2 regions of the Alteromonas sp. S167 genome follow, and region 1 is predicted to be linked to the other one. Evidence: riboswitches for the same ligand, from Rfam matches in the RefSeq annotation. Region 1 holds a riboswitch; the other holds the start of a gene.
The links. A riboswitch is a leader RNA that binds a small molecule or an ion and turns the genes downstream of it on or off. The one in region 1 is predicted to bind thiamine pyrophosphate.
Positions count from the first base shown of each region.

Region 2: another riboswitch for thiamine pyrophosphate. It lies ahead of V7R35_RS01670 (TonB-dependent receptor); the one in region 1 lies ahead of thiC (phosphomethylpyrimidine synthase ThiC).

Region 1 is NZ_JAZETR010000005.1:199,701-215,984, reverse strand. Features, by position in the region: gene V7R35_RS10000 (LysR family transcriptional regulator) at 40-963, shown strand; gene V7R35_RS09995 (MBL fold metallo-hydrolase) at 1,004-1,765, shown strand; gene V7R35_RS09990 (YcjX family protein) at 1,955-3,343, shown strand; gene V7R35_RS09985 (YcjF family protein) at 3,346-4,275, shown strand; gene V7R35_RS09980 (threonine/serine ThrE exporter family protein) at 4,404-5,630, opposite strand; gene thiH (2-iminoacetate synthase ThiH) at 5,841-6,974, opposite strand; partial or broken gene V7R35_RS09970 (thiazole synthase) at 7,141-7,902, opposite strand; gene thiS (sulfur carrier protein ThiS) at 7,905-8,114, opposite strand; gene V7R35_RS09960 (HesA/MoeB/ThiF family protein) at 8,101-8,853, opposite strand; gene thiE (thiamine phosphate synthase) at 8,843-10,444, opposite strand; gene thiC (phosphomethylpyrimidine synthase ThiC) at 10,441-12,414, opposite strand; TPP riboswitch at 12,611-12,722, opposite strand; gene V7R35_RS09945 (TetR/AcrR family transcriptional regulator) at 12,788-13,363, opposite strand; gene V7R35_RS09940 (haloalkane dehalogenase) at 13,540-14,436, shown strand; gene V7R35_RS09935 (NAD(P)H-dependent oxidoreductase) at 14,448-15,050, shown strand; gene V7R35_RS09930 (heme biosynthesis HemY N-terminal domain-containing protein) at 15,061-16,236, opposite strand; gene V7R35_RS09925 (uroporphyrinogen-III C-methyltransferase) at 16,233-16,284, opposite strand, start outside.
Region 2 is NZ_JAZETR010000001.1:394,334-410,617, forward strand. Features, by position in the region: gene V7R35_RS01655 (tetratricopeptide repeat protein) at 1-15, shown strand, start outside; gene V7R35_RS01660 (GNAT family N-acetyltransferase) at 107-2,200, opposite strand; gene V7R35_RS01665 (acyl-CoA thioesterase) at 2,259-2,684, shown strand; TPP riboswitch at 2,797-2,899, shown strand; gene V7R35_RS01670 (TonB-dependent receptor) at 2,954-5,047, shown strand; gene V7R35_RS01675 (hypothetical protein) at 5,056-5,316, shown strand; gene pnuC (nicotinamide riboside transporter PnuC) at 5,316-5,960, shown strand; gene V7R35_RS01685 (phosphotransferase) at 5,923-6,723, shown strand; tRNA gene V7R35_RS01690 (tRNA-Trp) at 6,826-6,902, shown strand; gene V7R35_RS01695 (alanine acetyltransferase) at 7,108-7,695, shown strand; gene rimI (ribosomal protein S18-alanine N-acetyltransferase) at 7,702-8,157, shown strand; gene V7R35_RS01705 (DMT family transporter) at 8,399-9,322, shown strand; gene V7R35_RS01710 (LysR substrate-binding domain-containing protein) at 9,330-10,217, opposite strand; gene V7R35_RS01715 (MFS transporter) at 10,377-11,555, shown strand; gene dkgB (2,5-didehydrogluconate reductase DkgB) at 11,704-12,528, shown strand; gene V7R35_RS01725 (diguanylate cyclase) at 12,573-14,348, opposite strand; gene prfC (peptide chain release factor 3) at 14,720-16,284, shown strand, end outside.

The DNA.
Region 1 (16,284 bases):
ACGAGTTCAAAAAACACACGATATTTAGGGTAAGTAGAAATGTTAGAAAGCAGGCAGTTTGAAAAACTCGATTTAAACTTACTTAAAGTGTTTGAAGCGCTGTGGCAGCACCGCAACATGACTCGCGTAGCAGAGGCATTACACATTACACCGTCGGCGGTAAGTCACGCCATGCGACGTTTTCGAGATATATTAGGCGACCCGCTTTTTGTAAAAGAAAAGCAGAGTATGTTGCCAACCGCTGCATGCGAGCGTCTTGCCCCCGCAATACTTAGCGCGCTGAATGATATTCGAAAAGCGCTAGGTGAGTTTACCGAGTTCAACCCGCTTACTAGCCATCAACGGTTCGTTATTGCTATGCAAGAGTCGCTAGAGTTAGGTGTGCTGCCCACGTTGCTATCAACATTGGAAAAGGTTGCACCAAATGTTCAAATAGTAAGTACTCGCTTACATCGTGATGCGATGCTTGCAGACCTTACAAACCGCAATTTACACTTGGTTATAGATATTGGCCGCGCGGTAGCATCACCCATTTCGCATTCGCTATTGCGACGTGATACTTATCGTGTAGTGATGAATAAAAACAACCCACTGGCGAAAGGGCTGGACAAGCGAAAGTACGTGGCTGCGCGTCATATAACCGTATCTAACCGGGCAAAAGGGGCGTCGGTTGAAGAAATTGCGCTTCAACAGCTTGGTGTTAGCCGCCCTGCTTTATGGCGTTGTCAAAATTATCGGGCTGCAGCCGACGTGGTTGCCAACACTAATGCACTGCTTACATTGCCAGGTTCGGTGGCAGACGCTGTTAGTGCACCAAACTTAATTAGTACCAAATTGCCTTATGGCCTGCCTGCATTGGAAACACACCTTTACTGGCATAGTCAGCAAGAAGGTGAGGCTGGACTAATGTGGTTAAAGGATTTGATGCTACACTTGTTTGCTGAATCTGGTCTTACCAGATGAGCTTTGATAGGATGCAGGCACGAACAGCAGGGCTTAGTTTATGAAAATTCACACGTTATCGGGTTACATTCAACACATCTATCTAGTGGAAGATACGAAAGGTATTTTGTTGCTTGATGGCTGCAGCAGAGCCGATGTAGATAATGTGTGCCAATATATTACTAAAACACTGTCGCGCCCGTTAAGCGATTTAAAGCTTGTTGTGGTAACTCATATGCACCCCGATCACGCTGGTGGTGCAATGTTGTTGCGTGAGCGCACCGGAGCACAAGTGGCGTCGCACCCGAAAGCCATTAACTGGTATTCTGGCGTTGCTGGTCGCACCGCGCACGGTATAGATTTATTGCTTACGTGGTGGGTAGCAAGTCGCATTGGTAAGCCAAGATTTCCCATTTGGTACAGCCCTATTTTGGCGCCCGACTTAACACTTCGCGACAATCAAACGTTGCCAGGTTTCAGCGATTGGCAAGTGATGTATACCCCAGGGCATACCGATCACGATTTATCATTAGTACATTTACCTACCCAGCAGGCCTACATTGCCGATGTACTTGTGCAGGTAAAAGGTGATTTGGTGCCGCCATATCCTTTGTGTCATCCTAATCAGTATCGCGAAAGCTTATCAAAGCTGGCCCATTCACAAATTGATACATTCTTTTGTGCGCATGTGCCGCCTACGAAAAAAGATGATATCGACTTCGATCACGTAATTGAGAACGCCCCTAAAAAGCCAAAGAATCACTGGCATTCAAGCAAAAACCGCATTAAGAAAAAACTATTTGGGCTAACCAAAGACCACTAATTTTTACCTGCCTTTCTTTTTATTTTCGAAGTAACAAACCCTGCAAAGCTTAGTTTTACGGGTTTGTTGCCTTGCTTTTTGATGTGTTGATAACCACATATACTGTATTGGGCTGTACTGTATTAGATTAGGCTTAAGAAAGCAGATGTAGCAAGAGAAGCGCAAAGGTAAGGAGTGCAACAAGTTAGTATGCAAAACACAATAGCTTCTTCATTAATGGGAAAAACGCGCGCTGTGGCATCGTTCACCAGTAACACTCTGGCCGACGTGTTTAGCAAAGAAACGCACCGTTTTACCATTACAGGCTTAAGTCGCAGTGGAAAGTCGATGCTTTTTACTAGCCTTATAACGCTGCTAAAAAGCCGAAGCGAAGAAGGGCTAGCGTGCCTGCCATTGTTGCGGTATTTACCGCCTTCGCGTGTGCTTGATATGCACATTGAACCTATTGAAGGTTACAAACCGTTTCCCCATTTAAAAAACATAGCAGCGCTTGAAGCGGGTGATTGGCCTGAGGCCACCGAAGAAGCCTATGGTTTCAAGCTTGTTGTTCGACTAAAACAAACCACATCGATAAAGCGCCACCTAATGCCCCATCGCGATGTTGTGTTTGAATTTATTGATTACCCCGGTGAATGGATTACCGACATTCCCATGCTGAATAAAACTTACGCGCATTGGTCTGATTCTGCATGGGCGCAGCTAAGTAGTGGGCCGCAGCAATACTATGCCCATGCGTGGAAGCAGGTGGTAAACGAATTCGACTTCGAACAAACGCCTACACCGCAGTTAATTCAACAGCTTGTAACTCACTATCGCGATTATCTTGTACAGGCAAAGGCGAATGGCATTTCTCTACTTCAGCCTGGTAGTTTTTTATTAGCATCTAGCAACTTTAACTGGCAAGAATTTGGTTTTACGCCGCTGCCTTCAAGTATTACCAGCGATGTGTCGCACCCATGGTATAGGGCGTTTGAAAAGCATTATTCAGCCTTTCAAAAAGACTGGCTAACGCCACTAAAGCAATCCATTTTTAAAGAAACTGATAAGCAAATTATTTTAGTCGACTTGTTTGAAGGGCTAAATCACAGCAGGCAGCACCTTTATCAACTAAAAGAAACGCTAAGCCATTTGGCCGATACCTTTGTGTATGGGCAAAGCGGGTGGTTTTCTCGCACTGTGCTTAGAAAGCAACAAATAGGTAAGGTAGCCTTTGTCGCAACCAAGTCCGATCTTATTCCTGAAAATCAGCAGCAGAATTTATTAAGTTTACTTACACAAGTTACTGAAGGGGCTCGAGCTCGATTTAACGATAAGCCCATTCAGTTCGAGCATTTTTTAGTGTCGGCCATGCAGGTAACTGATGAAGGCGCAAATAAAGATGCTATTCGCTATACCAATAACGATGATCAGTATGTGGAATCTACCTTCGAGCCGTTACCGAAAACCTTGAAAGAAATGGAAGAGGGAAGTCACTTTCCGGTGCCAAGTGTAAATGTGCCGGCCGACTTTAAAGCACGCATATTGGCAGGTAAGGGCATTGATAGATTGCTTCAGTTTTTACTGGGCAAAGGAGAGTAATTATGAGTGGCAAGCCGTCAGAAAACGCGCCAAGCAGACCGGAATATAAAACGAAAGTGACTACACAAACGTTAAATATTGCACAGCCCGAAACCAAGTTGCCAAAGCAAATAACGGAAGACGTATGGGAGCTTGAAACCGCCTCAACCGGCGTGTCTTTAGGTAGCGCAACCCTTGGGTTAGGCGTGTTGTCGGTGTTGGGCTTTTTCGTGTTTGATGCCTACACCACGTTAACAGCTAGTATGGCGCAGCACCCTATAGGCACTAGTGTATTAGGCGCAATGCTTGCGGGCTTTGTAGGCTGTTTTAGCTTTTTAAGCTTTCGAGAGTGGCGCGGTTACAAGCAAGTTAATACGGCAATGCACGATGCTAAGCAACTACGCGATATGTTAGCCAATAAAGGCGCAAACTTGTCGCCTTCTAAGGTAAGCAGCATTTTAAATAAGCACGGCCAGCGCTTTTTTAAAGACAGTTATGCTGCACACTGTTTTACGCGTTATTCACAGCAGCTACAAAGCGATATGACGTCGGCAGAACTTTTGGGGTTATACGAAGATACCGTAATAACGCCGGTGCAGGAAAAAGCGCAAAAAGTGTTAAATAAAGAGTCGGTAACGGCGGGTAGTTTGGCGTTTATAAGCCCAAATAATCTAATTCAAACCCTGGCCGTTGTTTGGATAAGTTTTCGTACCATACGCCGCATGGCAAAGGTATACGGCCTTCGCCCCGGTACTGCGGGTAATTGGAAGTTGCTTAAAGTGTTGGCGCAAAATATTGCGGCTCAGGGCATTTTCGACCTGGCTACCGATGAAGTAGCGAATCAGATAGGTGGCAGTTTGTCGGCTAAGTTTATGGAGAATTCAGCCGAAGCCATTGCTGCAGGTGCACTTAATGCTCGCTTGGGAAGGGCGCTAATTAAGCTGCTTAAATAGTTGTTAATGGGGCGGCTTAAGTATCCGCAAATCAAAGTTGTGCGGCAGGATATGGTAAAGAAGTTAATAGGTGGCTTTCGGTGAATAGCAAGCCTAGGTGAAACTAATTCATGATAAACAAAAGGCGCTTACAGCGCCTTTTTAGTAGGTACTACCACGTTGGCAAAGATAAGCCCTGCCACTAGCGACATAAATATTAAGAACACTTCTTGGCCTAGATGATCGGCTTTTACAAAGTCTTGCCCGGTCATAAACGAGTTAAGCCCAATATAGGTTTTCGACCCTGGTACCAGCACAATAAGGCCATGCATGGCTACAATGGTGGCTGGCTGGTTGGCAATTCGAGTAAACGCATTAGCGAAAATACCAAGTGCGAATGCACCAACGAACGCGCCTAGCCCTGGGCTCATATAATCAGAACTCCACGCTGTTGCGCTGTAGGCAATAAACGCGGCAGCCATTGCCCATGGAATGTGCTTCAAACGCGTGCGAAAAATAGCAACAAGTGCTAAACACAGTAAAAACACCGCAAGCCATGTAGCCCAGTAAGGTAGCGATTCGGCAGGCGTATAAATGTTTTCTCCAAAGGCACTAAAGCCTACCGACACACCTAGAAACGCTCCAAAATACAGTTTAAATAGCTGCATAATGGCGTCCATAGTACGGGCCGTGCCCGACACCATATTGCGAGACGATAATTCCGCTAACCCCATGGTTAGCGCTAAACCTGGCACAAACACGATAACAGACGACAGCACCACCAATGGAATGTTTATACCGGGGTCGATATAGCTACCAATGGCACACGCTAGTATACCGCCTACAAATGCTGTTGCTGGCTCAAGCATTAGGTTTACACGCTTAGAGCGTTGTGCCCATAGTGTCCAAATGTAGGCAACAAGGCCAAGCGCTCCCGACCAGCCAATTTCACTCCAGCTTGCACCCATTAGCATGGCGAAGGCGCCAGTGGCCATGGCGAATGCAACGCCAGTAATTAACTTGCCGTAGGGACTGCCCATGGCATCAATTTCATTCAAGCGTTTGTCGGCTTCGCTTAGCGACATTTTACCGGCTAGGAGTTCACTAGCCAGTTCGTCGGTGAGCGACAATGCGTTCATATCTAGATCGCCGGGTAAAAGGCGGGCTGCGTGGTTGTATTCGTCCTCGTGACGATCGCTCCAAATAACAAAGGTAAGCGATGTAGGGGTAGAGATAAACGACGCGTGTACGCCAAGATATTGCGCTACTTCACCTAAATAGGCTTCAAGACGAAACGCAGGCGTACCGTATTTGTGTAGCATTTTTCCAAGCTTCACGATAAATCTACGAATTTGAATAAATTCTACGGTATCCAACGCAGTGTCCTTAATAGGTTATGGTAATAATATGAGGTAATTAAAACGAAAAAGCCAGACGCTACCTGTTAGGTCTGGCTAAAATTTGCGCGGATTGTACGGAGGGTTTTACCGTAAAGCAAAACATATTTTTTCTTATTTTAAGATAAAAAAACTAATGCATACTTAACGGTTGTTTTATTTGCCCAAATGAGACATTTTTATTTTATTTCAGGGTGTTGCGTTAAAAGGCATCCAGTCTTTCCACACGGGCTCTAGCCCCTTATCTACAATGGCAGTTACCACATCTTCCACTGGCCGGTTATCGTCAATATCAAACTGATTAAGTGCAGCAGAAGGCTGGCTGTAGCCCCCGGGCTGGGTTTGTGAGGCCGCACTCATCGACGTAATGCCTAACGGCAATACGCCGTCTCTAAAGTGTGCCGACTCTCGTGTGGAAAGCGACAGCTCTGCATAAGGATTAAAAATACGATGGGCACATATAAGCTGTAGTAACTGTTTCTCGTTGGGTAGCTGTTTGTTTGCATGTGTATTTCCACCCGTTGTATTACCTTCGCAGCTTCTAAGGCGCGGAAAAGAAATTGAAACACGGCTTTGCCAATAATGCTGTTGTAGTAGCTGTGCATGAAGTGCTGTCATGGCGCTGTCTACCCGCCAATCACCTAACCCCAATAATGCACCAATACCTATTTTATCTATACCTGCCGCGCCTATGCGGTCGGTTGCTTCAAGCCGCCATAAAAAGTCTTGTTTCTTTCCCCTTGTGTGAAATTTTGCATACTGCATTGGACAGTATGTTTCTTGGTAAACCATAACGGCATCAAGCCCAGCCTGTTTAAGCGTGGCATATTCATTTTGCTTTAAAGGCTGCACTTCCATCATTAGGTAGCTTACCTTTTCTCTTATAGCGCTTAATATTTTTTCAAAATAGGCCATGCCTACTTTAGTTTCGTGTTCGCCCGTCACTAACAGCACTTGGCTAAAACCCATTTCTTTAATAGCTTGTATCTCGGTAAGGGTATCGCTTACGGTCAAGGTAGTGCGCTTCAGCTTGTTGCTCATAGTGAATCCACAGTAGGTGCATTCGTTGGCGCACAAATTAGACAAGTAAAGCGGCACAAAAAGCTGCATGGTGTTCCCAAAACGATGGCGCGTTAGCGTGTAAGCGCGCTCTGCCATGGCATCTAAATAGGGAGTAGCAGCAGGAGAAATTAATGCCATAAAGTCGTTTAGCTGCAGCGTGGTTTTACACAGCGCTCGCTCAACGTCCTTTGGGGTTTTGCTGTTTATCGACAGTGCTAAATGCGACAAGTCTTGGGTTAATAGTGTTTGAGCAACATTCATAAAAAGGCTACTCCGCCATGTTTTTATTTGAAGAGCTTTTATCTGAAGCGCTAATGTCTGAACCGCTTATATTTGAACGGCCTGTCCCTGATAAGCCTGCATTTGGGCTGGCTTCTGTTGAGGTGGCTGCTTTTGAGGTGGCTGCTGTTGAGGTCTTCTTTTTTGACGAACTTAAAAACGCAGTAAACGGGCTAGAAGCTTCGGCAAATTTACTGCTGTTACTAAGGCCCGCTTCAAATGCATGCCGGCCAGCTTCAACAGCTTGTGCAAACGCTTCGGCCATAGCAACAGGGTTGTGTGCAGTAGCAATAGCAGTGTTTATCAGTACAGCGTCAACCCCTATTTCCATGGCGTGCATAGCTTGGCTGGGCTTACCAATACCCGCATCTACAATTACCGGCACTCGTGCTTGTTCTACAATAATGTTTAAAAAGGGCTCTGTTTGAAGGCCCTGATTACTGCCAATGGGGGCGCCTAGAGGCATTACCGCAGCGCAACCTACTTCTTCTAAACGTTTGCACAATACAGGGTCGGCACCGCAGTAGGGCAGCACATGGAACCCTTTTTTTACCAAGGCTTCGGCGGCCTTCAATGTTTCGATGGGGTCTGGTAATAAATAGCGTTGGTCAGGGTGGATCTCTAATTTTATCCACTGGCTTCCAATAGCTTCATAGGCCAGTTCTGCTGCAAACAACGCTTCACTGGCATTCTTAGCGCCAGACGTATTCGGCAGTAAAGTAACGCCTAAATCGCGAAGTGCCGCCAATGTATTATCACTAGCGCTACTCTGTGCTACGCGCTTCATGGCCAAAGTGACAATAGCGCTTCTTGATGCTGCAATAGCTTCTTTCATCACATTCGGGTGGCTGAACTTCCCTGTGCCTGTTAGCAGCCTAGATGTGAACGTATGATTGGCGAGTGTCAGCATAGTTATCCTCCTGCTACTAAAGTAAATATATCAATGTTGTCGCCCTGTTCTAGGAAGGTTTTAGGCCAGTCTTTTTTGCTCACAATAGCGCTGTTCTTCGCTATGGCAGTGCCGGTATCGTTAAGCTGTTTTAAAGCAATAAGTTCGGTAAGAGTAATGGGCGAGATAACGCTTAGGCGTTGGCTATTAACGTGAATATTAATGGTTGTCATAACATACCTTGCAGTAAGTAGACCGAGGAAGAGAGAAGGTGTGCATTTCACCTGTGGCTGCATTTGCAGTTAGGTAGTGCCCCCATTTTAAATTAGCGTTGTCTTTTCTAGCCAAGTACAGCAATGTCTGCGTAGTTTGGTGGCATGCAGCCATACCTACTACTGGGCCAAGAACCCCTTGCGTTATGCAGTTTTCTTGTACCTGAATGCTGTTAACTAGGCAGTTATAGCAACCGCCTTCTTTGTTAGTAGCAACGTTAATTGCTTGCCAGGTATCTCCACTGGCTGCAGCAATGAATAAGGGTATTTGTGCATCAACACATGCCTGGTTTATTTGCTGACGTATTGCTACATTGTCGGTGCAATCTAGTATGCAGTTTGCAGTACTCATTAAACTAGGTAGGTTATTGCTGTCTGCATAAAGGCATTTTGCATGAATATCTATGTTTGGGTTTACTTTGTGTAGCTCGTTGCTAAGGACTTTGGCTTTTAAGTCGCCAAGGTGCATTTCGTTGTAACTAACTTGACGCTGCAGGTTACTAATATCAACTATGTCGCCATCTACCAGCGTAATGCGTCCTACACCAGCACCTGCTAAGTATCGTGCTGCCAGACTTCCAAGCCCACCTAACCCAATTACAACGACATGTGCGTTAGCAATGTTGTGCTGGCCACTTTCCTCAATGCCATTAACTAAAAGCTGACGGCTATATCGTTTTATGTCTTGGTTAGTTAGCAAAGCCCGCCTCCTTCGAAAGCAGCTTGAAGGCACTAACCGGTTTTTCTGCACGTGTAATAGCGGTCACCATGGCGATGCTATTCACGCCGGTTGCCGCTACATCGCGAATGCTGTCGAAGTCTATACCGCCGATAGCCACCGTAGGTGTTGGTTTACACAGCGCTACATATTTAGCTAACCGCTTAACGCCTTGGGGCTGTGACGGCATACATTTGGTAGTAGTGGGAAATATATGCCCAAGCGCAATATAAGATGGCTGAAGTGCTTTTATGCGCTGAATTTCCGCGTAACCGTGAGTAGACAAACCAAGGCGTAGCCCTGCTTTTTGTATTGCTTTAAGGTCTGCTTTATCTAAATCTTCTTGCCCTAAATGTACGCCGTAAGCGCCAAATTCTATGGCAAGCTCCCAATAGTCGTTTATAAACAGCTGGCACTGGGTGTTTTGGGTAATGCTAACCGCTTCTTTTATTTGGTCAGCAATATACTGCGGCGAGCCTTCCTTTACGCGCAGCTGAATTATTTTTACGCCCGTGGGCAATAGCATTTTTATCCAATCAACGCTGTCTACTACAGGGTAAATACCCATGTTTTCATTAGTAAGTGAGGCAAACGGTGCAGTATTAATTTTACAATTTTCGTGGTTGCCGCAGCGCTGTTGCTGAAAATGCTGGTATTCGGCACAGCTAGAAAAAACAGCAGGAAATAGCGCTGATTGCTCTGGGAAGCCGTTGGTTCTTGCTAGGTGTGTGCTTTTCGAGAGATTTACGGTATTTGATAGGCTCGCTGTATCTGATAAAGACGTAGAGCACATTGACGCCGGGTACAGTGAAGATACGGACTTTTCGCGCACGTGCATAACATACGCATTAGCTAGGGTAAGCGCGTCGTCAATGTCGTAGCCGTTAACGACAAATGCACACAATGCACTGCTTAACATGCAGCCAGTTCCACGCAGTCGACCATTCGCGTTTCTGGGTTGCTGAAATACGCGAAAATAGCCGCTGGTAATGAAGTAGTCGTTAACGGTGTGTTGCCATTGCGCATGACCACCTTTTACCAAAATCGCATTTGCGCCGCCCTCAAGCAGTGCGTGCGCCGCTGCTTGTAGGGTTTCAATACTGTTTACGGAAAGCCCGGTAAGCTCACAAAGCTCATCCGTATTAGGTGTTATCAAATCCACAGTGCTTACTAGTGTGGAAATAGTGCTTTCGCTTAGGTCAGTTAACATTGCGCCCGTTGAGGTGCGAAGCACGGGGTCCCATACCACAAAAGGTCGTGGGGTTTGCATCGACTGAATTCGCGTACACAGCAATAAGGCTTGCTCATCGTTAGCAATTGCACCTATTTTAATTGCTGCAGGCGTACCCTCGTGTTCAAGCACTTGCCACTGTTCGTTAAGTATCGACGCCCTAACAGGTACACTGTTTACCATCATCGTATTAGACTGCACAGTGATTTGCGTAGTAATGGCACATGGGTGTACGTCTAAATCTGCCAGCGTAATGGCATCGCGGGTTATTCCCGCGCCGCCACTAGAGTCAACGCCACCCACGCACCATACGGTCGGGCGTTTTTCACTGTGCGTTGTCATGGCAGTTCAACCTTGCTGTCGGCACTGTGATAAAGCTCGGCGCCAGATGCGTTGAAGGCCTTTGCCATGTCTTGCATACCTTGGCTTTTTACTTGTGCCTGTTCTGCTGCGTTTTGCTTAGCCTCAGTTTGTTTAGCTACTTCTTGTTTTGTCTGATTTTCTTTCGCCTGGTTTTCTTTAGCGACGTCACGCACTTCCTGTGAAATTTTCATGCTGCAGAACTTTGGGCCACACATTGAACAAAAGTGCGCAACCTTTCCAGATGCTTGTGGCAAGGTTTCATCGTGGTATGCACGGGCAGTATGAGGGTCTAGCGCAAGGTTGAATTGGTCTTCCCATCTAAATTCAAAACGCGCTTTCGACATGGCATTGTCGCGTATTTGCGCACCTGGGTGACCTTTTGCTAAATCAGCGGCATGAGCAGCAATTTTGTAGGTAATTAAGCCCTGTTTTACGTCTTCTTTATTAGGTAAACCTAGGTGCTCTTTTGGCGTTACGTAGCACAGCATGGCGCAGCCGTACCAACCAATCATGGCTGCACCAATACCTGAAGTGAAATGATCGTAGCCAGGTGCAATGTCGGTGGTTAAAGGGCCTAGTGTGTAAAACGGTGCTTCATGACAGTGGGTTAGCTGCTCTTCCATATTGGCTTTAATCATGTGCATAGGTACATGACCTGGGCCTTCAATCATTACCTGAACATCGTATTCCCACGCAATTTTGGTTAGCTCGCCTAGTGTGCGTAGTTCAGAGAACTGCGCGTCATCGTTTGCATCGGCTACGCTGCCGGGGCGAAGACCATCGCCAAGCGATAGGGACACATCATACTGGGCGCAAATTTCACAAATTTCGCGGAAATGTTCGTACAAAAAGCTTTGCTTGTGATGGCTTAAACACCATTTCGCCATTATAGAACCACCACGTGACACAATGCCGGTTACGCGTTTGGCTGTAAGGTGTACATACTCAAGCAGTACGCCCGCGTGAATGGTGAAATAGTCAACGCCTTGCTCTGCCTGCTCAATAAGGGTGTCTTTAAACATTTCCCAGGTTAAGTCTTCTGCTACGCCATTAACTTTTTCTAACGCTTGATAGATAGGCACGGTACCCAGCGGCACGGGGCTGTTACGCAATAACCATTCACGGGTTTCATGAATGTTACGACCGGTAGACAAATCCATAATGGTGTCTGCACCCCAGCGGGTTGACCACACTAGCTTTTCCACTTCTTCTTCAATAGACGAAGTCACCGCGGAGTTGCCAATGTTGGCGTTAATTTTCACCAAGAAATTACGCCCGATAATCATTGGCTCAAGTTCAGGGTGATTAATGTTGCACGGAATAATGGCGCGGCCCGCAGCGACTTCATCTCGCACAAATTCAGGGGTAATGTTCTCTGGTAAGTTAGCGCCAAAGTGCTCGCCTTTGTGCTGCTGAGTTAGCTCAGCGCTTTTTATAGCTTGTCTGCCCATGTTTTCACGAATGGCAATGTATTCCATTTCTGGCGTAACAATGCCTTGGCGCGCATAGTGAAGTTGGGTTACGTTTTTTCCCGGTTGCGCTTTGCGTGGTTTACGCTCTCGAATAAAACGGAAATCTTCGGTGAAGATATCGTTTTCTCGTTCTTTAGCGAACGAAGACGATACACCGTTAAGCGTTATCGTGTCGTTTCTTTCGTTTATCCAAGACTGCCTTAGCGGCGCTAACCCTTTATGAACATCTATAACCTGAGCCGGATCTCCATAGGGACCTGAGGTGTCATAAACCGGAATAGCTGGGTTAGGCTCAAAGAGTGGATTTTCTTCTGTACCGCCAACCAAGCTGTCGTGCTGATGAATATGGCGCATGGCCACATTGATATCGGCACGGCTACCGGTTTCATAGTGACGAGTTGAATTTGGGTACGCTTCGCCCGCTAATTCATTGATAAATTGTTGCGCTTGTTGGCGCTGTTCGCGTCGAGTAGACATAGCATTTTGGCCTTTCGTTTAGGTTTTAAAATGCTTGTCAGGAGTGAAGGAGAATATAACGCAAGATTGAAGCAAGAAAGTTGTCGCGGTATGTGGCTTTTTGCGCGGTGCAACACCAAGGCATCAAGGTGTGAGGACATCCAAACCACAGTGACAACGCGTGCTAATACAACAGCACAACAACATTTCTACTTCAGCATTATATTTTCTTGTTCCCTTCGCAGGTATTAGCCTGATCAGGTTCAACGGATCCCGCTTTCGCGGTCTCAGCTTACTGGGTATCCAGTGAAGCACTCCGACAAGTAACTTGCTTTTTACTATATATCTAACATGTTTGTGAAAACAAGAGGGGCAAGCGCTTATGAAGAAATTATTAATGTTCTCTTAGCAAAGTAGTTCGAAGTAGCGTGCAAATTTCATTACTTATTGTGTCTATATTCTCAGGTAATGACAGCGCGGTAATAGAATATCCTTCAACAAAAGGCACGAAAAGCGATGCTGCAATAGTGGCATTACTATCTTGTGCTGCAACGGGGCGAAACATATCTGCAAGAACATGTGCGTAAGCTTTGTAGTAATTATCAAGATATTGCTCAATCGAAGCATTTCGCGTTGAAATGGCCCAATATTCTCGAAATATTCTGCACATTTCTGAAAGTGCCAAACCGTGTTTTAGAAAGTCAGAGACCACGCGTTCTAAGTCAGAATCTAGCTGTTGCAGTGAGGTAAACTTAGGCATTGCCCGCATCTCTTCAAGGCATGAATGAAAATAACGGTCTGCCATAGCCACCAGTAAACTGTCTTTATTTTTAAAGTAATATTGAACATTGCTTAGTGTCATATCTGCGTGTGCTGCGACCTGCCGCATAGTAACGCCATAGTCACCATCGGTTTTTAACAACGCTAACGCCACATCGAGTATCTTTTCCACCTTAGCGTTTTTTTTCATACAACCTTCGTTCTGTTAATCATTGTTTTTCACGTGCTTTGAGTAATTTACCTAAAGTACGCGCGTTTTTCCAAAATCTGAGGTTGTCATTTTAGGTCGAATGACCTAATATTTCAATTGTTAGGTCATGTGACCTAATTTATTTAAATGATTAACTGTGTCAAAGAGGAAATGTGATGATTCAGGCGTTACGTACACCAGATACTAATTTTGAGAACCTTGCCGATTACCCTTTTGCAGCGCATTACGTTGAAGATATTCCTGGGTACGAGGGCCTAAGAGGGCATTACCTTGACGAAGGCGAGCGCGATGCCGACGATGTTTTTCTATGTCTTCACGGTGAGCCAGCATGGAGTTACTTATACAGAAAGATGATCCCTGAATTTGTTAAAGCGGGCGGACGCGTGGTAGTGCCTGATTTATTGGGGTTTGGAAAGTCAGATAAGCCAGTGAGTGAAGATACCTATACTTTTGAATTTCATCGAAACTATCTTATTAGATTGATAGAGAAGTTAGATCTTCAAAACATAACCCTGGTGTGCCAGGACTGGGGCGGATTGCTGGGGCTAACATTGCCAATGGAAATGAAAGAGCGCTTTAAGCGCCTGCTAATTATGAATACTGGCCTATTAGTTGAACCAGTTACTACACCGGCTTTTCTAGAGTGGCACGATGATATCGTAAAGCCCGCTTCGTTATCGCTTGATACATTCTTTAAACAGTATGCGCCAAGTATCAGCGATGAAGAGGCCAAAGCCTATGCCGCACCATTTCCCAGTAGAGAGTATCAAGCCGGTGTACTGAAGTTTCCCAAAATTGTGGCAAACCCAGATAAAGCTTGTATCGATATTTCAAGTCGCGCGTTTACGTTTTGGAAAGAGGAATGGGAAGGCGATACCTTTATGGCGATTGGTATGAAAGACAAAATGCTAGGGCCAGATGTAATGCACTATATGCAAAGTGTTATAAAAGGTTGCCCAACACCTATGAAAGTCGAAGAAGCGGGTCACTTTGTTCAAGAGTTTGGTGATGTTGTAGCACGTCGTGCGCTTGCTCACTTTAACAACGTTTAAGGAGTGAGCACATGAAAATAATGCATTTAGTTTTTCATCCAGACCTGGCGCAATCGCGCGTTAATAGAACGTGGCAAAAGCAGCTTGTGGAGTCGGGTAAAGTTACGACGAGTCGTGACATGTATAGCGAATATCCAGACTTCAACATTGACGTGGAAAAGGAACAAAAGCTGTTGATGGGACACGATAGAATTGTGCTTCAATTTCCCATTTATTGGTGGTCGATGACACCGCTTTTAAAAAAATGGCTAGACGATGTACTTCAATACCAATTTGCCTATGGAAGCAAAGGAGACAAGTTACAGGGTAAAGACTTGATGATAATTTGTTCTGCAGGCGGACAAGCTAAGAATTATAGCGGCTTTCATATGTTTGCCACTGTACCTGAGATACTTAAGCCGTTTCAGTTAACAGCAAATCTAGCAAAAATGAACTACGCACAGCCTTTGTATATGTTTAACGCTGACGCGTGCAGTGACGATGAAGTACAAAAATATGGAAAATCATGGGTTAAGGTTATTGACGACAGCGCGCGCAGTGACGGCCTGCGCTTCGCAAATGCCAAAATTCATGATGAGCTTAATGATGTTTATCAACAGCTAGGCATGGCCTAGCTGTTGGGCATTAACCAATTGCTTGCTGCCCTTCTTTGTAAAGCTGAAGGGCAGTTGCTGTGTCTTGATTACGTTCACTTATGGCTGACAACAGCAATAAATCTTCTTTTCGCGCTTTCATTTTGGTCGCTTTTAACAACGCTTTTTCGGCAAGTACGTCGTCACCTGAGTTAAAGGCTACTTGGCCAAGTGTTGAATATAACGCAACGTTTTCTTCATCTTGTTTAATCCAGCTTTCAAGCAGTCGTAGTGAGGGTGAAGAGTCTGGAATATTAAGCTGTGAAAACAATGGGAAAAGTGCAGTGTTCGGGCCACGCTTTTGCCATCCAACCAAAAGCTGTTGAGCGTCGGCATGCATGCCTTGATCAAGCAGTTGTTGAACGTATGCAGCACGATAAGCATCGTCATTACGCAACTTTCTAGGAAGGTTTTCCCAATAGCTTTTTAGCTCTACAGCACCTTGTTTGCTGGCAATTTCGGCAAACTTACCCTTAGCTATACGCTTGCTCCATGTGGTGTAGGCATCTTTAGGTAGTGCCTTGCGCCAACCCGATAAGTTTTCTTCCAAGGTTTGCCATTTGCCAAGCTCTGCAAGGGTTTGCGCTTTTAACTGAACGACAGGCTTACTGTCGCGCTCTTGCTCGTCAAGGGCGTCTAGCTTTTCCAGCGCTTCTGCATGTTTGTTATCTACTAAATCAATACGTGCATGCATTACCGTGGCAGCTACTTTAGCTGTAGGAAAGTCGGTGGCTTGTGTTAAAAAGTAACGCGCTTTCGGTAGGTCGCCATTCGTAAACGCAATTTGTGCCGATGCTAAGTAATTTACACCTTCAAAGTCACCGTTAGTGGTTTTGCCAAGGGCCTTCTGCGCTGTGTCTAAATCGCCAGCGGCCATGGCATGTAAACCATCGTAAAAAGCGCGTTTACGCTTGCGGTCGCCCAAACTACCAAACCACTTATGCGAGCCTGTAATAAGACTTAACGCCCACAGTGTTGCTCGTGATAACACGTACCAAGCTACAAGCGCACCAATCAGCAAAATACCGAAGCTGATAATATTCATTTCAACGGCGGTATCACCTAGAGTGAACAGCACATAGCCTTGATCGCCTAACAGCATGGGGCCAATAATCAGTGCGGCTACGAACGCGGCTAACACCGCAAGGGCAATAGCTAACCATTTCATAGTACGCTTGCTCCTTGACCAAATACTTGTTTAACACGGTTGTCTAAC
Region 2 (16,284 bases), on a different contig from region 1:
GGTATTAGCATTTAATACTTCGAACTTTCTTTGAAAGCCTCCCTTGGGAGGCTTTTTTATTGCCAATAGAAAGTGCTTTTGACTAAAAAGAGGCTAATTGCAGTTCTTACTTTGTCATTAACGAAGCAAGTTTTTCAGAATCTATACTTTTTCTAATAATTGCTTGTAATTCTTTAATGCCGTTTGCACCTAATTGTGCTTGCAGCGCGTGCACAGACTCCATGCCACTAGTTAAAGCGCTTAGAACGTCTTGTGTTATTAGTTTTTCACTAAGACCTGCATTTGCACGTTGATAATGCGCAATAGCAATAAGGTAGGGCTGCGCATCACCAAGCTGTCGATACCCTGAAGCAAAGTGAAGCACCTTTTTAACGTATAGCGTTTGCAAACTTTCTGACAAAGAAGAAAACGTCGCACTGGCGCTTATTGCTGTTTGGAGGTTCTGTAACGTTACCGTGAGGGCACGAGCGTTGTCAGTTAAGGGCAAAAGTGCCATTGCGCTTGTTTCGCCACTGGCTTTGTTGGGTTTTCTGCCTGTATCAACAATAGAAAATTTATTAGCCTCCCAGAATGCATGTAACTCATGTGTTGCACCGTACGATGTAGATACGGCATCTACACCTTCGCTTTGAGCTTCTTTAATAATTTGTTTAAGCATATTACTGCCCAGCCCTAGGCTTTGAAGGTGAGGTATAACTGCAATGCGATTTATTCTCCAGTAATTAAGTAAAGCCGTATCTTTATTAGCGCTCAAAAGTGCTAATCTTTGGGCGCCTAAATGGCCTTTAGGACGACGCTTGCCGTCAGCAATATCAGAAGCCAGTGGTGCTAGTTTTTCTCCGCCTTCTTTGTTTACGATACATGCCGCAACAATTTGATGTTCTATTCTAAGTACTGCTAGCACTGTCTCTGGGCTATCATAAATTCGCATGAAATCGTCAGGAGTCGTCTGATAGTGCGCTGAAGCAAGTAGCTGCATTATGCTACTCACATCCTCTAAAGACAGTCGGTTAATTTCTTCAATTGAAAACACAGCATGTTGTATCTCTAAATCGTCGTCTCTTTTAGGGCTAAGAGATAGTGAGCTGTTGAACAAACAGTGCGACGTAAGGAAACGCTCGAGTAAATCGTTGTCATACCAGCGTATTGGGCTGGTTAGTGTTATATGGGATACCCTATTGCTTTCCAAAGTCGGCATAAGCTTCAGCATAAAGCCGCTACCACTTCCCTCGTATCCTTGAAGCGTAGTACTTAATAACCAATGATGATGATGGGAAATAAATGACTGCAACGAAGGTAGAGGAATAGAGGCCGCTTCATCAACAATTAAAATGTCCCATTGTTCGTCATGGTCGTTAACCAATCTAGGATCGTCCGGTGCTACCCATTGCAAGGTGCCAGAATCTAGCTCTAATCGTGTTTTTCTTGAAGAAATAGATAAACGTTGGTCATCGTCGTTAAAAGGAAGACGTTGTAGTATATTCGCAATGTTTTCTATGTTGCTGCTGGTAAGCAGAATGTTTTGCCCTTGTTTTAACAAGTGAACAGTAAATAAGCCTAAAAGAGAAGACTTACCTCGCCCCCTAGGCGCGGTAATAGTGGCATTAAGTGCTTTCTTATTGTAAAGGGCCTGTAATTCGGTAAAGGCTTTTTCTTGATCGGCCGATTTGAACGGCGCTGCTGTATTTTGCTTGTTTGTATTCGCCGCCAGTACGGCGTTGTCTGGAATAATAGTTTCGTTTTCGTTATGAAAACATACCCACGGTTGCAGCTTAAGGTGTGTTACAAAATAGCGCAGATATCGACTGTGCTTTTGCTCGTAGCCAAACGATATAAAATCTAAATTTACATTATGGGGCCACTTTTCTAGGTCAGGACACAGTAAGACCAAACAGCCACTTTTTTTCACCGTTCCGGCTACGGCCATCAAAATACTGGGCCTAAATACACTGCGGCAATCTAAAACAGCAATGTCCCACTCGTTTCCCAGTAAATTCTGTCGATTCTTACCCTTTAACTTAGCACTGTAGAACGTGTTTACAGTTAAGTCAGGGGCTAATTGTGCTAGTAGCGCAGTGGCCTGTTCATCAACAAATGTTTCGTTACCGTTAACAACAAGTAACCGCCTATGAATGCTTGCGTTTAACTGTGCGTTTTCATAAGGGAAATGAAGCCAATTACGTAATTCGTTTAGCGCCATAGGTGTGATTTTTCGTTATACTTAGCCATATAGTAGCGATTTATAAAGAGGAATTCGAATGCGCTTTCTTTCTCGGCGTTTAGTAATGCCAAACGATCTTAACTATGCCAATTCACTTTTTGGTGGGCGCGCGTTGGAATGGATAGACGAAGAAGCTGCCATTTGGGCAATTTGTCAATTGGAAACCAATTGCCTGGTAACAAAGCACATTGGTGAAATTAGCTTCGAGTCTCCGGCATTACAAGGCGATATTGTAGAATTTGGATTAGAGACAAAAGCAGTAGGTCGTACTTCTATAACGGTAAGTTGCTTGGTAAGAAACAAGGCAACAAAAAAGACAATTTGTTTTGCCGACGATATTGTGTTTGTAAAAGTAGATCCTGAAACTCGCCTTCCAACGTCTCACGGAAAAACTTTAGAAGTTCTTAAGGCACAAACCGACGATGAAGTTCGTAGGCTTAATATGAATATCGAAGAAAGCTAAGTGTATATGTTATTTCTAATATGAAGTTAGCTTAACGCTAACTTCGCTTGACGATGTTTATCTAACTGGTAGACTCCGTCGCAGTTTTTGAGTGCGGCAGTTTAGCTGCGCTCACGTTACCAAGGGGTGTCCGTTTTCGGTCTGAGATCCACATCGTGGGAACCCTTACACCTGATCCGGATAATACCGGCGTAGGGATGGTGCACAATTTAGCCTAATCACCTGCCGTTAAAGCCGGGTCTTTTTTCTTTAGAAGAATAAGAGATCCCATGTACAAATCACTTTTCACACTTTCATTAATTGCCAGCTCGGTTTCTGTTTACGCTCAAAACGTTAGCGAAAATGCTCAAACAGATAGCGCATCGCCAAAAGACATAGAGCGCGTTGTTGTAACAGGCGATTTTCGTCAAACCACGTTAGACCAGCTGAGTGCTAGTGCTTCAATTATTGATCAAGAGCGTCTTCGTAGCAGACAGCCTTCTCATGTCGACAGTGTGTTAAACAGTATTCCCAATGTTAATTTTGCTGCTGGTGCTTCGCGAGGACGTTTCATTCAAATTCGCGGTATTGGTGAGCGCAGTCAATTTGCTGAACCCATTAACCCTTCAGTTAGCTTCATCGTAGATGAATTCGACTTCTCTGGTTTGGCCGCTGCGGGCATTATTTTCGATACTAAACAGTTAGAAGTATACCGAGGCCCTCAAGCCACACTGTATGGAACAGGTGCATTAGCCGGTGCAGTAAAGCTTACTAGTAATGAAGTAGGTGATGCCGCGCCAGATTATGTTGAAGCGCGTATCGGCAATAAAGATAGCTATCGTATAGAAGCGGCCACTGGCAATAATATCAACAGCGATTGGGGATATCGTGTTGCATTAGTACATAACCGCAGCGATGGTTTTGTTGAAAATACGTTTTTAGGCAGAGACGACACCAATAATATTGACGAATCGGCACTGCGTTTTGCTTTAGAAGGTAACGTTAGCGAACGCACTAAGCTAGCATTAACCTACCGCTGGTTTGATATAGATAACGGCTACGACGCATTTTCATTAGATAACGACAATAAAACACGCTCGGACGAGCCGGGTTTCGACGAGCATCAAACCCATGCAGTGAGTATACGCTCTACAACGTCTTCAAAAGCGGGCGACTTAATTCTTATCGCAACACATGCGTCTCATAATATTGCGTATGGCTACGATGAAGATTGGACGTTCACCGGCTTTCACCCATTTGGCTATACCTCTTTTGACGCTTATTTCAGAGATGTAGAAACACAAACCGGTGAAATCCGATTTGTTTCATCTGAAAGTGCTGCTTTGTTTGATGGCATGACCGATTGGACACTGGGCGCATTTTACAAAACCACTGAAGAGAATTTACTTCGTCAATACACCTTCGCAGACGGCGACTATGCAAGTACCTACGAGCCAACCACTACGGCGCTTTATTTACAGACAGAAACCGCGCTTCAAGAAAACCTGACATTGGTGGCGGGCCTTCGTTTAGAAAATTATGACTTCGACTTTATCGATAATAACGGTTTAGGCCGTGCATTCGACACCAATATGGTGGGCGGTAAAGTGGCACTGCAATATACAGCCGGTGACCATTTCTACTATGCAAGTATATCGCGCGGCTTCAAAGGCGCTGGCTTTAACCCAGACAATCGTCTTCAAGACAATCAACGTTTCTTTGATGAAGAGTACAACTGGAACTATGAGTTAGGTGTGAAAGGACCACTGTTTACACCGTCACTAACAGCACGTGCCGCTATTTTCTTCATGGATAGAAAAGACACACAAATAAGTGACTTTGAAGTTATTGAGCGTGAAGATGGTAGCTCGGGTTTTGCAGACGTCATTGCCAATGCTGATGTAGGCGAAAACAAGGGAGCTGAACTTGAGCTTTCTTGGTTTGCAAGCGATGCGTTTCGTATTGATGCCTCGGTAGGTTACCTAAGCGCTAAATTTGAAGGTTACACACTTGCTGATGGTACTGTTATTGATGAACAACGTCAGGCGCAAGCACCAAAATGGACTGCTAACGTATTTAGTGAATATGCGTTTACCGATAATCTAATGTGGCGCGTCGATGTAGACTTTAAAAGTGAGTACCGTTTCTCAGATGGCCATGACGTAACGTCGCCAAGTTTTGCTTTAGTGAATTCAGAACTGGTGCTATTTAGCGGCGATTGGCAAACTTCATTATGGGTACAAAACGCGTTTGATAGAGAGTATTTCACACGTGGATTCGGCGGCTTTAGTAACGACCCTCGCGATGAGTATGCATTCGATGAGCCGTACTTTCAAATTGGTAACGGTCGTCAGTACGGTGTTACGGTTAAGTACGAGTTCTAGGAGGCGTTATGCACGTTATGGTTGAGTTGTCGCTTTATCCATTGGTGAACGAATACATTCCACCTATCCAAAACTTCATTGATAGGTTAAACGGTTATGACACCATCACTGTCTCGACTAGCTCTACGAGCACGCAAGTGACAGGTGAATACGGTGAGGTAATGGGTATTTTGGGTAAAGAAATGCAGCGTACGCACGAAGAGGTGGGGCAGGCAATATTTGTAGCTAAGTTCCTCAACTTTGACGCGATGCAGGCAAGAAAGTCGTAATGGCCGATTTCCTTACAAGCTTTTCAGAGCAAATTGCTGCCACTTCACTACTAGAGTGGGTGGCAGTAGTGCTTGCCATTGGTTATGTATTATTAGCCGCTTTGCAAAATAGTTGGTGCTGGCTGTGTGCTTTCGTGAGCACGGCTATCTATACCTACTTGTTTTGGCAAGTAACTTTGCCTTTTCAGTCAGCATTAAACTTCTTTTACATGGTAATGGCGGGTTATGGCTATTATCAGTGGTCAAAGGGGGGGGGCGGTTCAGAGAAAAGCGCGATTATCCACTGGCCATGGTGGTTACATAGTTTGTTAGTGCCTACCTTATTGTTGCTTGCTTGGGGCTTGTCGATAATGGCTAGCTCTCAGTTCAATAGTGACTTTTTACTGCTCGATGCAAGTATCAACTTGCTAAGCGTCATAACTACCTTTATGGTAGCCCATAAGATATTGGAGAACTGGGTGTACTGGTTCTTCATCAATATTGCTTCCGCCTTTTTATATTTTCAAGTGGGTTACGCACTGTCTGCCTGCTTGTTTGCAGGCTATGTCGTTTTCTCAATATTTGGTTACTATCAATGGATGATGCAGTACAACAAGCAGAGCAGAAATGTTGAATATCCTCCCGCTTCTGCAGAAGGCGCTTAGGCTTTCCGACAATGCAAAAATCACCAAGCATCCCGCAGGCGCGGTAAATGATGTTTATCGCGTTCAGGATGAAGGAAATGACGATACATCTTCAAGCGCAGACTACGCAGTAAAATGGCTGGGTAACGACACTTTCAGCGGTGTGAATCGTACTCACCAGTTTGTACTTCAACAACAGTTGCATTCGCTTGATATTGCTCCCCGTGCCATTTGGCTAAGTGATGATGAAACACTATGGGTAGAGCAATGGCAACCAAATATAAAAGTTGCGCAGGCAAAACCTGAAACCCTTGCTAATGTACTCGCTCGAATCCACCAACTGCCAATTACTGCAAGGCCATTGAATCTTATTGAACGCTGGCAACACTATATAAATGTCGCTAATTTGGAACCAAATGACTCGCTGTACCTGCACGCTGTATCGCTTCGTAGTAACGTGATTAAAAGTGAGCAAGACGACAATGACTTAGTACTTTGCCATAATGATTTATTATCCAGTCATGTATTGTGCAGAGCGAACGATATTCCCGTTGTTATTGACTGGGAGTACTCAGCAATGGGAAACCGTTACTTCGATTTGGCAAGCTGCTGTTTGATTAATAAGTTAACTGTTGAAGAGAGCACAGCGCTTTTACAGTGCTATACCACCATACTTGGTATTTCTTTTGACGAAGCGTTAGCTAAATTCCAGCTTCATAAGGAAATTGTATCGGTTACAAACGACTTATGGTTTAAGGCCTTAGGTCAAAGTGAAGCAGAATAGACTGAAAAAACATCGTATTGCATGTTAAATGAGCATGCAGTTGCCACTGACACGAAAAACGCTTTACCTTTGTTAACGCATCCGTATAATGCACAGCGCGCTAGGGGTGTAGTTCGAATTGGTAGAACAGCGGTCTCCAAAACCGATGGTTGGGGGTTCGAGTCCCTCCACCCCTGCCACTTTCTTCTCTTGTACTTCCTGTACAAAACAATATTCATACTGATAAATAGAAAAGCAAATTATTTCCACAAGTAACCCTTAAAGTACCTGCTTTCAATGTCTTGTACTTCATATGCAATGTTACGCGTATGGTGTACTGGCAAGGTTTAATATTGTATGAACATCGCGTAAACTATGCCAAGTCAAAGTTATTCTGTGAGCACCATGTCGCTAACCTCGTACCAACAAGCTGTTCTTCAAGAAATGGGGATTACCGTTTGGGTAACCAAGAAAGCTTATGAAGAGCAAAAAAGCGATAACACAGTAGCGCAGGTAAATAACGGGGCGGCTTTAACACAAACATCCCAGGCTCAAGTTACAGAACGCCCACAGGCCAAACCGATTACCCAAGAAGAAAAGCAATCAAAGCTTGCGCAGTTACGCGCACAAATGGGTGGCGGAGCAAAATCAGAGACGAAGCCTGATAAGCCGGCAGTCAAAGCCTCAGTTTCAGCACCTTCAAATGCACAAGCACACAGCAGCTCTGCAAAGCCGAGAAACGTTCCTTTATCTCCCGAAGGCGTTCCTTTAAGTGCCGAGCAACGCGAACAAGCTGCATTATGGCTTAGTGATTTGCAGCTTGCTTGTGTGCAGCTTGGGTTGCCGTCTACATTGGTTGCTAGTGTGATGATAAGCACTGCGTTAAAGGTAGACGAACACGCAATCATTCTTCCTGCAGCCCCACTTTCTCTAGATAAGAAGCAAAAGCGAGCGCTTTGGCAGGCATTAATTAGCTTTTCGCAAACCCGATAATTACTAATGAACCTGCACCTCGTCACTTCTGACACATCGACTGCATGGATAATGCAAGCTTATGAAATTCATGTTGAAGCACAGTTTTCACCTTGGAAATTCACCACCTTCGAAGATTGTCTAACGCCTCCTTATTACTGTGTTTTTGCAGTAGAAGATGAGATTGTTGTGGGTTACGCCATTATGCTGGAAGTACTAGATGAAGCCACCCTTATGGACATTGCAGTTAAACAGGAATGCCGTGGCCGTGGAATAGGGGATATGTTGCTTAAGCACGTGCTGGCATTATCATTACACAACAGTATGGTAGAAGTGTGGTTAGAGGTGAGAGAGAGCAATGAAAGTGCTATTGCACTGTATGAGAAACACGGCTTTTATCACATCGAAATTCGCAAAAACTATTATCCGCTAGCAAACGGTAAGGAAAATGCTGTCATAATGAAGTGGGAAAAACCACTATAAACACTACCTTGCTTGCGCATTTTTTTATCTGTAATTAATTCTTTCCATACACTGTTTATTTATGTTGACCATGTGGTCAGCTTTCTCTGTTATTTTACCTCGCAATGGTTTCAATCCTCTTTGAATTAACTTATATTTGCGCCCGCAAAAAACCGTGCCCTGTTCTAGTATTCACAATACGGTTTTAGATTCTTCTTAATCGCGACAAAGTAACCTCGCGTTATCTTGGACAAGAAAATAAATGTCTACAGCATCGATAATGGAAAAACAGCAGTCTAAAGGCATAAAAATGCTTTTGGTTGCCGTATTGTGTTTAGGGTTAAACTGGCCTGGTATGAAAGTAGGGTTAGAAATAGTTGGCCCAGTGTGGATGGTGTGCTTGCGCTTTTTATTAAGCTTACCCGTCCTTGCTATTTTCGTGCTGTTCACAAAGAAAAGGCTGCCTATTTTAAACCGCAAAGATCGCGCAGTTGTGCTGGTGGTAGCTTTTTTTCAATTTATTTTATCAATGGGGTTAATTACGCTATCGCTGCAATACATTCCAGCCGGTACTGCAAGCATATTGATCTATACCACACCGCTTTGGATGTTACTTATCGACACGCTGTGGTACAGGCAAAAACCGCCTTCAAAAAGGCTGATATTAACGGGTATTTCTACCATTGGTTGTGCCATGATTTTGTTCGCTAGTGGTGAGCCTGGCGCTTGGTTACCCCTGTCCGGAATGTTACTTGCCTCTGCGTTATGGGCGCTTGCAATTAGAAGGGTGTCGTTTCACAAGTGGCAGGGCACGGTGATTGAAGCCGTATTTTGGCAGTTCACTGTTGCAGGCGCGGCGATGCTTGCCCTAGCGCTTGTATTTGAGCCCACACCAGATTTTGTAAACTATGCATGGCAAGACTGGCTGCTTTTAATGTACATCGGCCCTGTAGCTACAGGCTTAGGGTTTGGCTTAATGGTTGCTGCTGGCCCGAAACTTCCCCCTGATAAAATTGTACTTATAAGCACGCTTACGCCTATTGTGGGTTATGTAAGTTCAGTGATCATATTAAACGAAACACTACTGCCTATGGTGGTTGCTGGTGCAGTACTTATGATTGCTGCGTTGATTGTGAATGGCTTGCCGCCGAGCGCCTTGAAAAAGCTACTAGGCAAAGGGCAATAACCTAAGTTTAAAGTGTCAGCCTTGGTTGAATAAAATCAAGGAAAGCAGTGATACGTGACGAGACAGCACTATTTTTGTAGTAAACCGCTTGCACGGCTTCTCGTCGGTTTGGAGAGACAATATCGTCTTTGAAAATAGGGACCAGCGTACCGTTTTCGATATCGTGATGAATCATAAAATAAGACAACAAAGCGATTCCTTGGCCCGCTAAACACAAGTGCCTAATGGTTTCGCCACTTGATGCCTGCAAATGAAATGAAAGTTTAGGTTCTTGCTTTAACGGCCATTTATTAAGGCTTGCTGAGTCGCTAAACCCAATGAGTTTATGTCGGGGTAATGAACTCACGTCGCCATTTATAGGGTTATCTTTTAAGTATTCAGGGCTTGCAACAAGATAAAGCTTACTTCTACCTAAGTGGCGAGCGTGCAGGTTTGAGTCACCTAAATCACCTATGCGGATAGCAATATCCGTTTTGTGCTCCAGTAAATCGATAATACTGTCGTGGCTTGTGATATCTAAAGAGATATCTGGATACAGCTTATTGAAAGGTTTGACCAAAGGCGCAAGTTGATGAAGTACAAAAGGGCTTGCGGCATCTACACGAAGCTTTCCTGATGGAGCGTGTTTAAGCAGCTTTAGCGCTTCTTCACCTTTTTCTAGCGTGTTTAAGCTTTCTCGGGCGTAGCGTAAAAATAGAGCGCCTTCCTCAGTCAACTCTAGCCTTCGCGTTGTTCTGTTTAACAGCGTGACGTCTAATTGCGTTTCAAGTCGTGTTACAGCTCGGCTAACTTTGGCTACTTGCTGATTTAACAAGCTTGCAGCGCCCGAGAAGCTTCCCGTATCTACCACAGTAAGAAATGCCTCAAGATCTTCGGTTTTAGATTTCACTGCCATAATGCACACTCTTTTACGAAAACAACAAAAGTATTTTGTCATTAGTGCTATTTTTTGCAAATAAAAAACACCTCACACTGTACACACTTTTAAATAACAAAGAACAGAGCGCTTTTTATTACTGCTGCGCTTTGCCTTTTAACGATGTGAGGATTAACAATGCCTATTGCATTATTTGCACTAACGCTAAGTGCGTTTGCTATTGGTACTACAGAATTTGTAATTGTAGGGCTAGTGCCAACAATTGCCGCTGATTTAGGCGTTTCACTACCCAGTGCGGGTTTGTTAGTTAGCTTATACGCCGTTGGAGTTGCCGTAGGCGCACCAGTGTTAACCGCACTTACTGGAAAATGGAACAGAAAGCATGTTCTATTAAGTTTAATGGCGCTTTTTGTGGCGGGAAACCTACTGGCTTGGCAGGCTCCTAGTTACGAGAGTTTGATAGTGGCTAGAGTGTTAACGGGTCTTGCCCACGGCGTATTTTTCTCTATAGGCTCAACAATTGCTACCGGTTTGGTCGCAAAAGAAAAGGAAGCGAGTGCTATTGCCATTATGTTTACAGGCTTAACTGTAGCGCTTGTTACTGGTGTGCCGTTAGGCACCTGGATAGGGCAAAACTTTGGATGGAGAGCCACATTTTTAGTGGTTTCCGCGCTAGGTACTATTGCGCTGATTGGCAGCGCATTACTGGTGCCAAATAACTTAAAGCAAAGCAAGCCCGCTACGTTCAGTGAACAAATGAGAGTACTTGTTCAGCCTAGGCTTATACTAGTCTATCTTATGACCATATTAGGTTATGGCGGTACGTTTACGGCCTTTACCTATTTAGCGCCTATTTTGCAAGAGGAGGCCGGTTTTGCGCCCTCAGCTATAAGCCTAATTATGCTTGTTTATGGCGTTTCGGTTGCAGTAGGGAACATATACGGTGGGAAACTTGCGGATAAGAAAGGCCCAATTCGCGCACTTACCGTTATCTTTTCTGCACTTGCCATTATTCTGTTTGCACTAACGTTTACTATGGGAAGTAAGGTAGCTGCTGTGATCACGGTACTGCTATGGGGAGCCTTTGCTTTTGGTAACGTTCCCGGCCTTCAAGTATACGTTGTGCAATTGGCTGAGAAGTATACGCCCAATGCCGTAGACGTAGCTTCAGGTCTTAACATTGCCGCATTTAACATTGGCATTGCAGTGGGCTCTATCTTGGGAGGCGCAATTGTAGATGGTATGCAATTGTCTGATACAGCATGGATAGGTGCGCTTATCTCGGTCGCAGCGCTATTACTTACCCGTTTCAGTGGTTACCTAGACAAAAATGCTCCGCAAACGCTGAAGTCGTAAATTCCGCAAGACCAATTATGCTAGAAATCAATGCCCACTTGTTCAAGTTCAATAGCCTGTAGTTAGTGAAGATTAACGTTTTGGGGTTGAAACTGGTCTAAATGGGCCTATCAAACACTATAAAGTATTCAACTTAAAAGGAGACGTTATGCAAGTAGCACAGCAATCACCATGGAACATTCCTTCATTAGGCGTAGGTACATTTCGTCTAAAAGATGACGAAGCATACGACAGCGTAACAATGGCGCTAGACGTTGGCTTTAGGCACATTGATACAGCACAAATTTATGGTAACGAAGAGTCTGTAGGTCGTGCTATTAAAGACAGTAGCGTTGAGCGAGAGGATATTTTTGTTACTACTAAAGTGTGGAATGACAAGCTAAACAAGTCACAGTTTGTTGATAGCGTAAAAGAGAGCTTAAACAAGCTGCAGCTATCTTATGTCGACCTTTTGCTTATTCATTGGCCTTCACCTGAGAACGGCGAAAGCATGGAAGAGTATTTGGGTGAACTTCTGCGCGTGAAAGAAATGGGCCTTACCAAAGCAATTGGCGTTTCTAATTTCACTGTTGCTCAAATTGAACAGGCAGTAAGCATCTTGGGCGAAGGCCAAATTGCCACAAATCAGGTTGAGGTTCATCCTTATTTGATAAACGAGAAGGTACGTGAGGCCTGTGCAAAGCATGGTATAACGGTGACAGGCTATATGCCTTTTGCTGTAGGAAAGGTGCTAAAAGACGATACCATTATCGCTATAGCAGAAAAGCACAATGTAACAGCCGCTGAGGTGGTAGTTGCATGGGAGTTAGCACACGGCTTAATAACTATACCGTCCTCAACAAAGCGCAAGAATTTGGAAACTAACTTCAAGTCGTTATCACTTAAGCTAGACGCTGAAGACATTGCAAAAATAGACGCTCTTGACTGTGGAGACCGTCAAGCTACGCCTGACTTTGCCCCTGAATGGGACTAGTTGCACTGCGTATTAAATGCTTTTTGCAGGTAGTACGTTAATTGTTAACTATCTAGTATTACATTTCGCCCTCTATCCTTCGCGGCATAAAGGGCGTTATCTGCTCGCCTAAACGCATCAACGATATCATCAGAAGTTGTGCAGCTCGACCATCCTATGCTCACACCTACTTGTTGGTCTGGAAGCTCAGCGATTTCAAGCTCATTAATCGACTTGTGAATTGTAGAAAGTGTTTTTGCAAAGGACGCTTCCTCGTGGTTTCCTCGCTCTCGCTTTCTTTCTCTCTTTCTTTCTATTACTGCAAATTCCTCTCCGCCGTATCGTCCTGCAATTCGAGTATCGTTATTAAAGTCTTGGAGCACATGTGCAACCGCCTTAAGCACTATATCGCCCAAGTCATGTCCATATCTATCGTTAATGCTTTTAAAGTGATCAAGGTCGAGTAAAGCCACAAAAAGTACTATATCTTCTGTGCATTGCTGCGCATCATCTGAGTTAGCAGTGAATGATTCGTCTACGAAAAAGTCGATGCTTCGACGATTTGGAAGCCCCGTGAGTACGTCGCATGATGCTAATTTAGCGAGCGTTTTATTTGTTTTTTCCAGTTCAAGCGTTCGCTCTTTTACCAGAGCCTCTAACTTTTCGGCTTGTCGAGCTTTGTCTTGCGCAGCTACTTTTTGAGCATCTCTTTCTCGCTGAACCACTTTAACCATGTAGCTGGTAGTTAGTGAAACAATAAACAGGGAAGTAAGAACGATACCTGTCATAAAGGTAGCAATGGGATCAAGGTCGATGGATATCTGAAAAACAGCAATGGAGATTAGAATTAGCGTGCTCAGTGTGACTGGAAGCATCGCCGCGGCCAGCCATTTAGCTCGGTCCGAACCCTTTTTATGTTCCACGGTTATCACGATAGCTGCCATAACAATGAAGCCGAAAAACAGGAGTACAGGTAGTTTAAGTGCAAAGTCTAAGCTAACTGTTTGCCATGCTAGTAGGCCAATAAAAGGTAATGCTACACAAAACCATTTCGCCCATGTTGCGCCGAACACTTGGTGCCCATCTCTTGAAAGGCTAGCAAAAACTACCCAGAAAGAAGAGATTAAAACCGCATAAACGCTAACTGCATAGCTAATATCATTTAGCCATGGAGCTTGTGGCCATAACAGTTCAAAGGCGTATCCAAATACTCGAAAAAACCAGAATGTGGTTGCGAAAATGAATGTGGCGAAGCTCAGGAATACAATCTTCCGGCTAGCAAAAAAGCCTAAAAAGCAGAGCAGCGTTAGCAGCGACATTGCACCGAAAAATGTCATATCACGTTGAAGGGTATCAACATACATATTGGTAAAATATTCCGGTGAACCCACAACAAACGTGTAGCGCAGTATTTCACCCTTCATATACCCTTGAATCAGTTCTGTTTCTTTTGGTTGTAGCTGTAGAGGAAAATGATAATTCGAAACGTGAACTTCTCTTGATTTAAATGGGAAAGCGTCTCCTGTCTCCCATACCTCTCCATTGGCTTTAACGACCAAGGTTTTCATGGCCGGAAAGCCAACACTAAACCACACTGGAATTGTTTGGTTGAATTCATTATTTAGCGTGACGCGAAAGTGAAGATACTGGTTTGGCTGCCTATTCAGTATGGCGTCATCTTTCACCCACTTTAGGTTATCAGATGATATTGTGTCGCTTACGGCGAACTCCATATGTTCATCAAGCACCAGTGCACTGTTTTCATTATTGAATTTGGCAGATGCGAACGCTTCATGGAAATTAAGCAGTAAAACAATAAACAATAAGCAGCTTCTCTTCATGAAGTTCCTTTATAAACCAATAGAATAGCTACGTTTTTGACGCAGTATTCTTTGCTATAACCTTTGCGATCCATAGTAACACAATAGTTAAATTTAACTGTTACTGTCTAGTTTTTGACACCTAGATGTAGCAGGAACATTCTTCGGCATTATTTGTTTTATCAACGACAAAAAACACCCCAAAGTTTCTTGGCAATTCACTCTACTGTTACGTGCCGTAAAATGCTAAAATTCGCGCCAATAAATTCCATGATGTATCAAGCGTTTTATCGCAACGTTAAGTTTGCGCGGAAAAGCAGTGCTTATCCGCTTTGAAACGCATTAGCAAACACGTTGTTTGCAAAGATGATAGATAACGAAGATAAGTATTAATGTCAGATAAGAAGCTGTTAGAAGAGATTAAAAAGCGACGCACGTTCGCCATCATATCGCACCCCGATGCCGGTAAAACTACCATTACTGAAAAAGTATTATTGTTCGGACGCGCGCTACAAACTGCCGGTACTGTAAAAGGTAAAAAGTCAGGGCAGCATGCCAAGTCTGACTGGATGGAGATGGAAAAAGAGCGTGGTATCTCGGTGACAACATCTGTCATGCAGTTTCCGTACAGCGACCACTTGGTGAATCTTCTAGATACACCAGGGCACGAAGACTTTTCTGAAGATACTTATCGTACGCTTACCGCTGTTGACTCATGCCTGATGGTAATTGATGCAGCAAAAGGTGTAGAGGACAGAACACGTAAACTGATGGAAGTTACGCGTCTTCGCGATACACCTATCGTAACCTTTATGAACAAGCTCGACCGCGATATTCGCGATCCTATGGAACTGTTGGATGAAGTAGAAACAGAGCTTGATATTTTATGCGCGCCAATTACCTGGCCAATTGGTTGCGGTAAAAGCTTCAAAGGCGTTTATCACCTGCATCGCGACGAAACTATTTTGTATCAAACCGGTCAAGGTCACACAATTCAAGACGTGCGTATTATCAAGGGGCTAGATAACCCAGAGCTTGATACTGCGGTAGGTAGCGACCTTGTTGAAACACTGCGTGATGAATTAGAACTTGTACGCGGTGCGTCTAATGAATTTGAGCAAGAGCTTTTCTTAGAAGGTCAATTAACGCCAGTATTTTTCGGTACAGCATTAGGTAACTTTGGTGTAGACCATATGCTTGATGGCCTTGTTGAGTGGGCGCCTGCACCACTTGGTCGTGAAACTGAAGAAGGCACTATAGAGAGTACTGACGGTAAGTTCAGCGGCTTTGTATTTAAGATTCAAGCGAATATGGATCCTAAACACCGCGACCGCATTGCATTTTGCCGAATTGTGTCGGGTAAGTATGAAAAGGGCATGAAAATGCGCAACAGTCGCTTGGGCAAAGACGTGCGTATTTCAGATGCACTAACATTCCTTGCTGGCGATCGCGCACTGCTAGAAGAAGCTTATGCTGGTGACATTATAGGCTTGCATAATCACGGTACCATCCGTATTGGTGATACGTTCACATCGGGTGACAATTACCGTTTTACCGGCATTCCTAACTTCGCACCTGAGCTATTTAAGCGAATTCGCTTAAAAGATCCGCTAAAGCAAAAGCAGCTGCTTAAAGGGCTTATTCAGCTTTCAGAAGAAGGTGCGGTTCAGGTTTTCCGTCCTCTTGCAAACAACGACCTTATTGTGGGCGCGGTAGGTGTTCTGCAGTTTGATGTGGTTGTTGCGCGTCTTAAAGCGGAATACAACGTAGATGCCTTATACGAGCACGTTAACGTAGCAACGGCGCGTTGGGTTTACAGTGGCGACGAAAAAAAGCTGGACGAATTCCGACGCAAGGGCGAGCAAAACCTTGCCTTAGATGGTGGTGATAACCTTACGTACATCGCACCGACCATGGTGAATTTACAGCTTGCTCAAGAGCGCTACCCTGATATTCA